Regions from separate parts of the Cryobacterium roopkundense genome, predicted to be linked through region 1. Evidence: predicted binding sites of a transcription regulator. Region 1 holds the regulator's gene; the other holds the start of a gene.
The links. The regulator LexA, encoded in region 1, represses DNA repair genes until DNA is damaged. The targets are predictions, from matches to a motif close to TCGAACANNTGTTCGA.
Positions count from the first base shown of each region.

Region 2: a site for LexA is predicted at 2,899-2,914, ahead of BJ997_RS14755 (HNH endonuclease signature motif containing protein). Genes of this name have one in related genera too.

Region 1 is NZ_JACHBQ010000001.1:961,393-965,737, forward strand. Features, by position in the region: gene metE (5-methyltetrahydropteroyltriglutamate--homocysteine S-methyltransferase) at 1-912, shown strand, start outside; gene BJ997_RS04525 (glycosyltransferase family 2 protein) at 935-2,371, opposite strand; gene lexA (transcriptional repressor LexA) at 2,578-3,282, opposite strand; gene BJ997_RS04535 (LysM peptidoglycan-binding domain-containing protein) at 3,577-3,924, shown strand; gene BJ997_RS04540 (histidinol-phosphate transaminase) at 3,953-4,345, shown strand, end outside.
Region 2 is NZ_JACHBQ010000001.1:3,159,287-3,163,631, reverse strand. Features, by position in the region: gene BJ997_RS14765 (DeoR/GlpR family DNA-binding transcription regulator) at 1-294, shown strand, start outside; gene BJ997_RS14760 (SDR family NAD(P)-dependent oxidoreductase) at 426-1,202, opposite strand; gene BJ997_RS14755 (HNH endonuclease signature motif containing protein) at 1,369-2,835, opposite strand; gene BJ997_RS14750 (FRG domain-containing protein) at 3,163-4,119, shown strand; gene opgC (OpgC domain-containing protein) at 4,325-4,345, shown strand, end outside.

The sequences.
Region 1 (4,345 bases):
CGAGAGCTCATGCAGGCCGAGATCGCGCGCGTGGTCGACCTGCAGGAGGAGATCGGACTCGACGTGCTCGTGCACGGGGAGCCCGAGCGCAACGACATGGTGCAGTACTTCGCGGAGAACCTCAACGGCTTCGCGGTCACCGAGAATGGCTGGGTGCAGTCCTACGGCAGCCGCTGCACACGACCCTCGATCCTCTGGGGCGACGTGTCGCGTCCGAAACCGATCACCGTGGAGTGGTCGGGCTACGCCCAGAGCCTCACGGCCAAGCCGGTCAAGGGAATGCTGACAGGTCCGGTCACGATTCTCGCCTGGTCCTTCGTGCGTGAGGATCAGCCGCTCGGAGAGACCGCCCGCCAGGTGGCGCTCGCGCTGCGCGACGAAATCAGCGACCTCGAGGCGGCGGGGATCGGTATCGTGCAGGTCGACGAGCCGGCCCTGCGTGAGCTCCTTCCCCTGAAGAAGAAGGACCACGCCCACTATCTGGACTGGTCGGTGGGGTCGTTCCGACTGGCGACCGCCGGAGTGGCCGACAGCACCCAGATCCACACCCACCTGTGCTACTCCGAGTTCGGCGTGGTGCTCGAGGCCATCGGGAACCTGGATGCCGACGTCACCAGCATCGAAGCCGCCAGGTCACGCATGGACGTGGTGCACGACATCGAAGCCGGCGGGTTCGACCACGGAATCGGCCCGGGTGTCTGGGACATCCATTCCCCGCGGGTGCCCGGCGTGACTGAGCTGACCGAGTTGCTCCACATCGCCGTGGGAGCCATCCCCGCTCGCCAGGTCTGGGTGAACCCGGACTGTGGTCTCAAGACCCGCGGCTACACGGAGACTGTGGAGTCCCTGCAGAACATGCTGGAGGCGACGCGAATCGTTCGCGAGCGCATCGACGCGTCCGTCACGGCCTGAGGATGCGCCAGGGGAGCCACCGCTATTTCCAGCGGCGGGCGGTTCCCCCGATGAACTGCGCGTAGCCCACGAGGGAGGCGACCGAGCAGAAGACCTGGTAGAAGAGGAGGAACGACAGATAGCCGCGCAGGTTCTTGCGCACGAACAGGCCGAGCGGCCCGAAGACGCGCAGACGTTGGTAGCGACGCAGGCCGCCGTAGATGATGAGCGTCGCGGGGATCACGGTCAGCGCCCAGATCGACACGATTGTCGGATCTCCGAGGAAGACGAAGATCAGCAGTCCGGGGAGCCAGATGAGGGCGTAGCCGATGTCGAGCAGCGGGATCAAGAGGTTGATGCCGGCGATCATTCCGGCCAATCGTCTCGTTTGGCGCCACGGCGGCACCGCGCGAAGGCCTTCGAGCATTCCCCGTGCCCAGCGTGAGCGCTGGCGCATGAAGTGCTTCACAGCGTCGGGGGCATCGGTGAACGCGACGGCGGTGGGTTCGAAGATCACCCGGTCGCCCTGTTCGAGGAGTTTCCACGTCATCACGATGTCCTCCCCGATGGCATCGGGCCACCCGCCGATCCCGCGCACGCTGTCGGCAAGGTAGACCGAGAAGGCGCCCTGAGCCACGAGGGTGGACTGGTACAGCCCCTGCATGCGCTTGACGCCAGCGATACCGAGGTAGTAATCCCACTCCTGCATGCGGGTGAGAAGGTTCGTGCGCGAATTGCGAACAAGGACCGTTCCGGCCACGGCCACCGTGTTCTGTGGCGCAGATTCGAGTCTGGAGATCAATCGACGCAGTGCGTCGCGGTGCAGCAGCGTGTCGGCGTCGACGGTGATGACGTATGTCGTGGTGACGTGCTCGAGAGCCGTGTTTAGAGCGTGGGACTTTCCGGGGCGTTCCTCCCTCACGATCAGAAGGTCCATGCCCATCTCAACCGCAGCGAGTTCGGCGAATCGGGCAGTGTCGTCCGTCGAGCCGTTGTCCGCAAGAATCACCGTCACGGGGCCCGCGTAGTCCGTGCGACCGATACAGCGCATGGTCTCCGCGATCCCGGTCATTTCGTTGCGGGCGGCCACGATGATCGTGAGCGGGCTGGTCGGATTCAGCACACGCAGGGGCGGCTGGCGATCGAGAATGAGAGACATGGCCATCAGAGCGACAACGTACCCGGGTAGATAGGCCACGAGGGACACGATTATCCACGCCACGGGCGCTCCGAATGACTCTGTCAGGTCTTTGATCCAGGGCTGAGACAACCACACGGCCACGCTTGTCCACAGGACTGCAAAGGTGACGGCGATCACGAACTTCGTGGTGACCGACAGATAGAACCGTTTATAGTGAGCAGGCCTGGCCGACTCGGCGTCGCTGGTGGCTGAACGGTCCGCTGTCGGACCACCCGCTGTCGGACCACCCGCTGTCGGACCATCCGCTGTCGGACTATTCGGTGAGGTTGTCTCCGTCATGCTTCCCCCGGGGTATGGTGCGATGTGCACGCCACGGTTCACGGACTACGCAAGCTCAGTGTTCAACGGCTAGTAGCGACCATACGTGACCTGAAAGCCAAACGAGCCAGTTCAATCCAAGAAAAGCCGAGATGTTAGCCGGATGTAACAAGTCCCCTTTCGTGGGTCAGTCGGAGCGATGCGAGTTGAACTCGCCTGTGGGGGGCTCAGACGGAACGGAGTACCGCCACAACCTTGCCGAGGATTTCAGCGAAGTCCCCGACGATCGGCTCGAAATTCGTGTTGCGGGGAAGTAGCCACGTGTGCCCGTCTCGCTGGCGGAAGACCTTCACGGTCGCCTCGCCGTCGAGCATTGCGGCCACGATTTCGCCGTTCTCCGCTGTTTTTTGCTGGCGAATGACCACCCAGTCACCGTCGCAGATTGCCGCGTCGATCATGGACTCACCGATGACTTTGAGCATGAACAGTTCGCCCTTGCCTACGAGCTGGCGGGGAAGGGGAAAGATCTCGTCGATCTGCTGCTCGGCCATGATGGGCACGCCGGCGGCAATCCGACCGACGAGGGGAACCATCGCCGCGTCGCCGACCTGTACCGGGCTGTGGAAGCTCTCTCCCTCGCGCGCTGCCGGGTCCTCGGCGGCACGGGGTACCTCGATGAGCACCTCAAGGGCGCGGGGACGATTCGGATCGCGGCGGAGGTAGCCGCTCAGCTCCAGTTGGTTGAGCTGGTGGGTCACGCTCGACAACGAGGCGAGACCGACCGCATCCCCGATCTCGCGCATGCTCGGCGGGTACCCGCGCTGGCTGACCGATCTCTGGATCACGTCGAGGATGGCGAGCTGTCGCTCGCTCAGGCTTTTGCGGCGTCTGGTGCCGCCCTTTTCGCGGGAACCGCTGGTGTCTGTCGTCACGTTGTCGCTCCTCGAGTCGGTCCCGATGCGGCCTGAAATCTCGGCCGTTGATCGGGAATGTCGGTGGTGTCTGGTGAAGTGTGAAATGAACATCTTCTCTATCGAAACTTTATCCAGTTTGAACGTCCTAGACAAACATCTATTCGATCATGTCGCGATCAATTTATGGAAAAAGTCTTGAAAAGGGTTGATTGTTCGAATATTCGAAGATACATTCGGAACATAGTTTCGTACCCGGCCCTCCCGGCCGAGGGGCGGGTACGGAACTGCACGACCAACACCTGGAGGTTCGACATGAGTGCAACTCTCACCACAACAAAGCTTCGACTGACTCGCCGCGGACGGGGCGTCATCATGGCGCTCGTGGCGGCGCCCGTCGTGGCCGCCGCTATAGTGTTGGCGCTCAATGGGGGCGGCGCGTTCGCCGCTGGTGCTGGCCCGGCAACCGGCCCGTTGCAGACGGAGCTCGTGTCGTTCACGTACGTCACTGTCGCTGCCGGGGAGTCGCTGTGGGACGTGGCCCAAAACATCGCACCGTCCAAGGACCCTCGCGATGTCATCGTCGAGATCATGAGTCTCAACCAGATGCCGGGCGACTCCGTGCAGCCGGGGCAGCGTCTGGCGCTGCCAACCGGCTACTAGTGCCGCGCTTCGGCTCTAGCATGGAAGAGTGACTCTTCTCAGCGATCTTCCCCTGCGCGACGACCTTCGTGGTCAGGTTCCCTACGGAGCCCCGCAACTTCACGTGCCCGTTGCGCTCAACGTGAACGAGAACACCCACCCGATTCCCGAGCCGGTAGCCGTGGATATCGTGCGTGCGCTTGCGCAGGCCGTGCAGACCGTGAACCGATATCCGGACCGGGAATTCACCGAACTCCGCGAACGGCTCGCCGGCTACCTCGGGCATGGCCTCACTGCGAATAATATATGGGCCGGCAACGGATCCAATGAGGTGCTTCAGCAGGTGTTGCAGGCTTTCGGGGGTCCGGGCCGGTCGCTGCTCGGGTTCGTACCCACGTATTCGATGTACTCTATACTCGCCTCCGGCACCGGAACCGAGTGG
Region 2 (4,345 bases), 2.2 Mb from region 1:
GCCGACTTCGCCCTCGGGCGTTACATGGTGGACGTGGCGTTTCTCGGCGTCGACGCTGTCGACCCCGCCGACGGCGTGGGGGAGCCCACGCTACCCGAGGCCCACGTGAAGGAGACGGCCGCGCGGCGTTCCCGCCGCACCGTGGTGCTCGCCGACGCCACCAAGCTGCACCGCGGCTCGGTGCCCGCGTGGGCGCCCCTGCCCGCAGGGTGGACACTCGTGACCAACGAGGTCGACGACCTCGTTCTCAACCTGTACCGAGCAGAGGGGGTCGATGTGATCTCGACCGGGTAAGTCCCGCCGGTCGAGCGTCCCGCTGGTCGAGCGTCCCGCTGGTCGAGCGTCCCGCCGGTCGAGCAGCGAGCTTGCGAGCGTGTCGAGACCTCGTGAGCCAACGTGCGAGACCGACGCCACGGCCACACGGGTTACGAAACCTGCAGCCCGCCGTTGATGTCGTAGGTGGCGGCTGTGATGTAGCCGGCGTCGGCGCTCAGCAGGAAGGAGATCAGTGCGGCCACGTCGTCGCGGGTGCCCACTCGGCCCATCAGAATGTCGGCCGACATTTCGCTCTTGCGCTCGTCGGTGAGGGTGCCGCCCATGATGTCGGTGTCGATGGGTCCGGGCGCCACGGCGTTCACCGTGATGTTGTGTTCGCCCATTTCACGGGCTAGCGCGCGGGTGAAGCCGATGATGGCGGCCTTGGAGGCGCTGTAGGCCACCTTCGAGTAGGTGCCGCCGCCGCGCTGGGCCGACACCGAGGAGATGCTCACGATGCGGCCGAGCTTGCGGTCGATCATGCCGCCGAGAACCCGCTGCGACACCAGGAAGGAGCCGCGCATGTTGATGGCGAACACGCGGTCCCAGGCTTCCACGGTTTCGCTCATGAACTCGGTGGGGGAGCTGATGCCGGCAAGGTTCACCAGGCCCACGATGGGAGGCATCGTGGCTTCGATCTCGCCGATGGCCGCGTCGACGGAAGCTTTGTCGGACACGTCGGCGCCCACGCCGATGGCGCGAATTCCGCGGGCGCTTTCGATAGCGGATGCCGCAGTGCGGGCCGCGTCGGCGTCGATGTCCACGATGGCGACGCTCCAGCCCAGGGAGGCGAGCTTGTCGGCGGTGCTGCGCCCGATCCCGCGTTCGGAGGCGGCTCCGGTGAGAACAACGGTGCGGTCGGCGGGAAAGTTCGGTGCGCTGGTCATGGCGACTCCTTGTGTTTTCACGCGTCAACCTCTGTGTCGACCCGTTCTGCAACCCTATCGCGAGATCTGATGTCTGATGTCTGCCCCCTACCGCTGGTCGAGGAGCGAGGCACGAGCGTCTCGAGACCGCGTGAGCCAACCCTGCAATCCTGCACCGGGCACACTTCTAGCCCGATGCGGAGCTGGCCGTATTGGCCCGGTGGGTGGCGGCGGGACGCCAGGTGCGGGTGGGGTCCCACAGCACGGGGCCTCGCACCTCGGGTCGGCCTCGCACCATGCGTATCTCCCACCCGGAGGTGTCGATGGTGGCGTGGTGGTACCAGCAGAGCAAAGTTCCGTTGTCTATGTCTGTCTTTCCGTGGTGTTGCCACGGGATGATGTGATGCACTTCGCACCACGCCGCCGCTACCGTGCACCCCGGTATGACGCATCCGCCGTCGCGGGCGGCGATCGCCCGCCGCTGGGCGGGGGTGAAGAACCTCTTCTTCTCACCGAGGCGCAGTACCTCCCCGTTCTCCCCGATGATCACGTTCTGATACCCGCCGGCGCACATCTTCTGCCGCACGTTTCGCAGTGAGATCGGCGCCTCGACCCCGTCGACCCACCCGACACCCTGCCCGCTCTTGAGGTCTTTGGCGTTCACGTGCACCATCACCACCGGCGCCGCGCCTCCCATAGTGGGTGTCTTCGCGTCGCGCGCCTTAGCTTCGAACACCCCCCGGAGAACGTCCGCTCGCTTCTCACCGCCGGTGCGCGGGTCGTCGAACTCTTCAGCCCCGGGAATCAGTTCTCCGGCTTCGATCAGTGCCTGCTGTTCCTCGCTGGGGAACGCGGGAGCGGCGTGGGCGGAGAGGAAGGTGTTGAAGATACCGTCCATGATGCCCTTGAGTTCCGGCGTCACCGCGCCCCGCAACGGATACAGCCCGGCCTTCAACCGGCCGAACCCGACGGTGCTCTTCGCCGCCGTCGCATCGTCACTGGGGGCGGCGCCGTCGGGGTCGAGGCGGGCTTCCCATTCGTGGGCCTGCGCCCGGATGAGGTCGGCGGAGAATGCGATCCCCGCCCCCGGCAGTCCCTCCGTCTCGGGCGTGATCGCTCCCGTCGCCGACGCCACCAGCGCCCGCTCCACCCGATCCACAACCTCCGGAGCAACCCGCCGCGACAGCGGTTCGAGGGCCGTCACGATCACCTCCGCCGCATCGACCCCCAATTCTCCCGACGCGAGCCCTTCTGCGACGGCCGGGTGCTGCACCGGGATCTCCTGCCCGAGCAGCCCGCTCGCGGCGGTCGCGGCCCCACTGATCAAGCCGCCGAGCCGCATCCGCCGCTTCGCCTCCGAACCCGACACCCTCGTGACGGCGGTGATCAGCTCGTACTTACCGCGACATCCGTTCTTGTACGCCAGGGACTCGTGGCCCAGGGCCGAATCGGCCCGCGCCGCCACATCTGTCGCCGACGCCACCCTGGCCCCGTCTGCCCGGCGCCCCAGCTTCTCCACCGCCGCCATCACGGCCAGCGCCTCATCCCCCGTGAACTGCTGATAATTCACCTCCGACAACGCAGCAGCTACCGAGGCGTCTGCCCTCTCCAGTAGGGCGATCACCTCGGAACCTGACTTCTGCATCGTTGACATGCCTCTATTCTCCCACCACTCGAACACAAAAGCGAGGATAACTCATGTTAACTGTCTTCAAAATAGAACCTTTCTTCTTCCAATTTCGGGCCCGATGCGCCATGCCCTCCACGCCAGGCAGGCCCAAGCCCTCTACCGCAAGGTTCCTCCCGAAGTGGGGGCCCAAAAAGAGACCGCTCAGCATCTTTCGCAGACCTGAAACCGTTTGAATGGAGTCAGGCGTGCGTGGCGCCGAACGAACGAGAACCTCCATGGGGCGGGCGGTCGGGGGGACTGCGCGCGAAGCAGATGCTGTTCATCACGAACAGCCGCCAGCAAAGGATATTCATGTCGACACCACGCACGACGATTACTGCCGAGGCCCTCTTTAGCTCCCGCGAGCTGAACAAGATGCATCCCGCCACGTACCTGCAGCCCGAAGCGTTCTTTGAGATGCTCCAAGCGGAGCAGAAATTCATCACCGGCCAGCAGCCAACGCCCACTGCCATGCGGCAGCAGACGTCCGCAGCACCGCTTCTCTTTCGGGGGCAGAGCAACCACAAATACGGGTTGTCGGCCTCCCTGCATCGCTTCATGCGCGCCGAAACCGATGAGACCATCACCGAGGGCATGCTGGCGCAGTTGGAGAAGTCGGTGATCCTCGAGATGCAGAACCGCGGCCTGGGCCGCGGCATGACTCAGGGTGAACTCCTGATGCTGCTTCAGCATCACGGAGCGCCCACACGCATGATTGATGTCAGCGACCGGCCGTTGGAAGCCCTGTACTTCGCCGTCGAAGGCAACGACGCCACTGATGGACGATATTTCATTCTCACCCTCACCGGCGAGGACGAGACCTCGCTGTCAAAGCCCACGGAACTCCCGTGGGCCAACAATGCGCGCGGTGTGCAGCAATCGACATCCACGTGGACCCAGGCCGTGAAACTGGTCGAGGACCGGCCCCTCGATGCACGCATGAGCGCGCAGCGCGGTCGGTTCCTGGTGGGCGGCGTGACTCGGTCCTATAGCGACCTCAACGTGAACCTCGACGGCCAAGCGCTCAACGCCGCCGAGCTGCAAGACGTGAGCATGCTCACGATTGGCTTCCTGAAACGGAAGGCCAACCCCGACACGTCCTGGCCAGCCCTCGGCTGGTCGATTCGAATTCCCGCCGGTTGGAAGGCGCGGCTCCGAGACCTGCTCGATTCAGAAGAGGGCATCAACCACAACACGATCTACCCCGACCTGTCGCACGTCTCGTGGACCGGAGTGGATGCCGCGCGCAAGGAACTCTACGCACTCTGAGCCCCGCCATCCCGCGGAGAGAGGCGCAGCCCCTTTCCGCTGGTCGAGGAACGCCGTCTACGGCGTGTCTCGAGATCGGGTGAGCCGAGTCTGAGAGTCGGGTCGCGTGGTCTCGATCGCTCCTTCGTCGCGCCTCGACCAGCGAGAGCGGGGGACGCGTGAACGTGGCCCCCGCCGCGCGACCGCGACGCGGTAGGGTCGCCAAATGGGGGAACACAATTTGGCG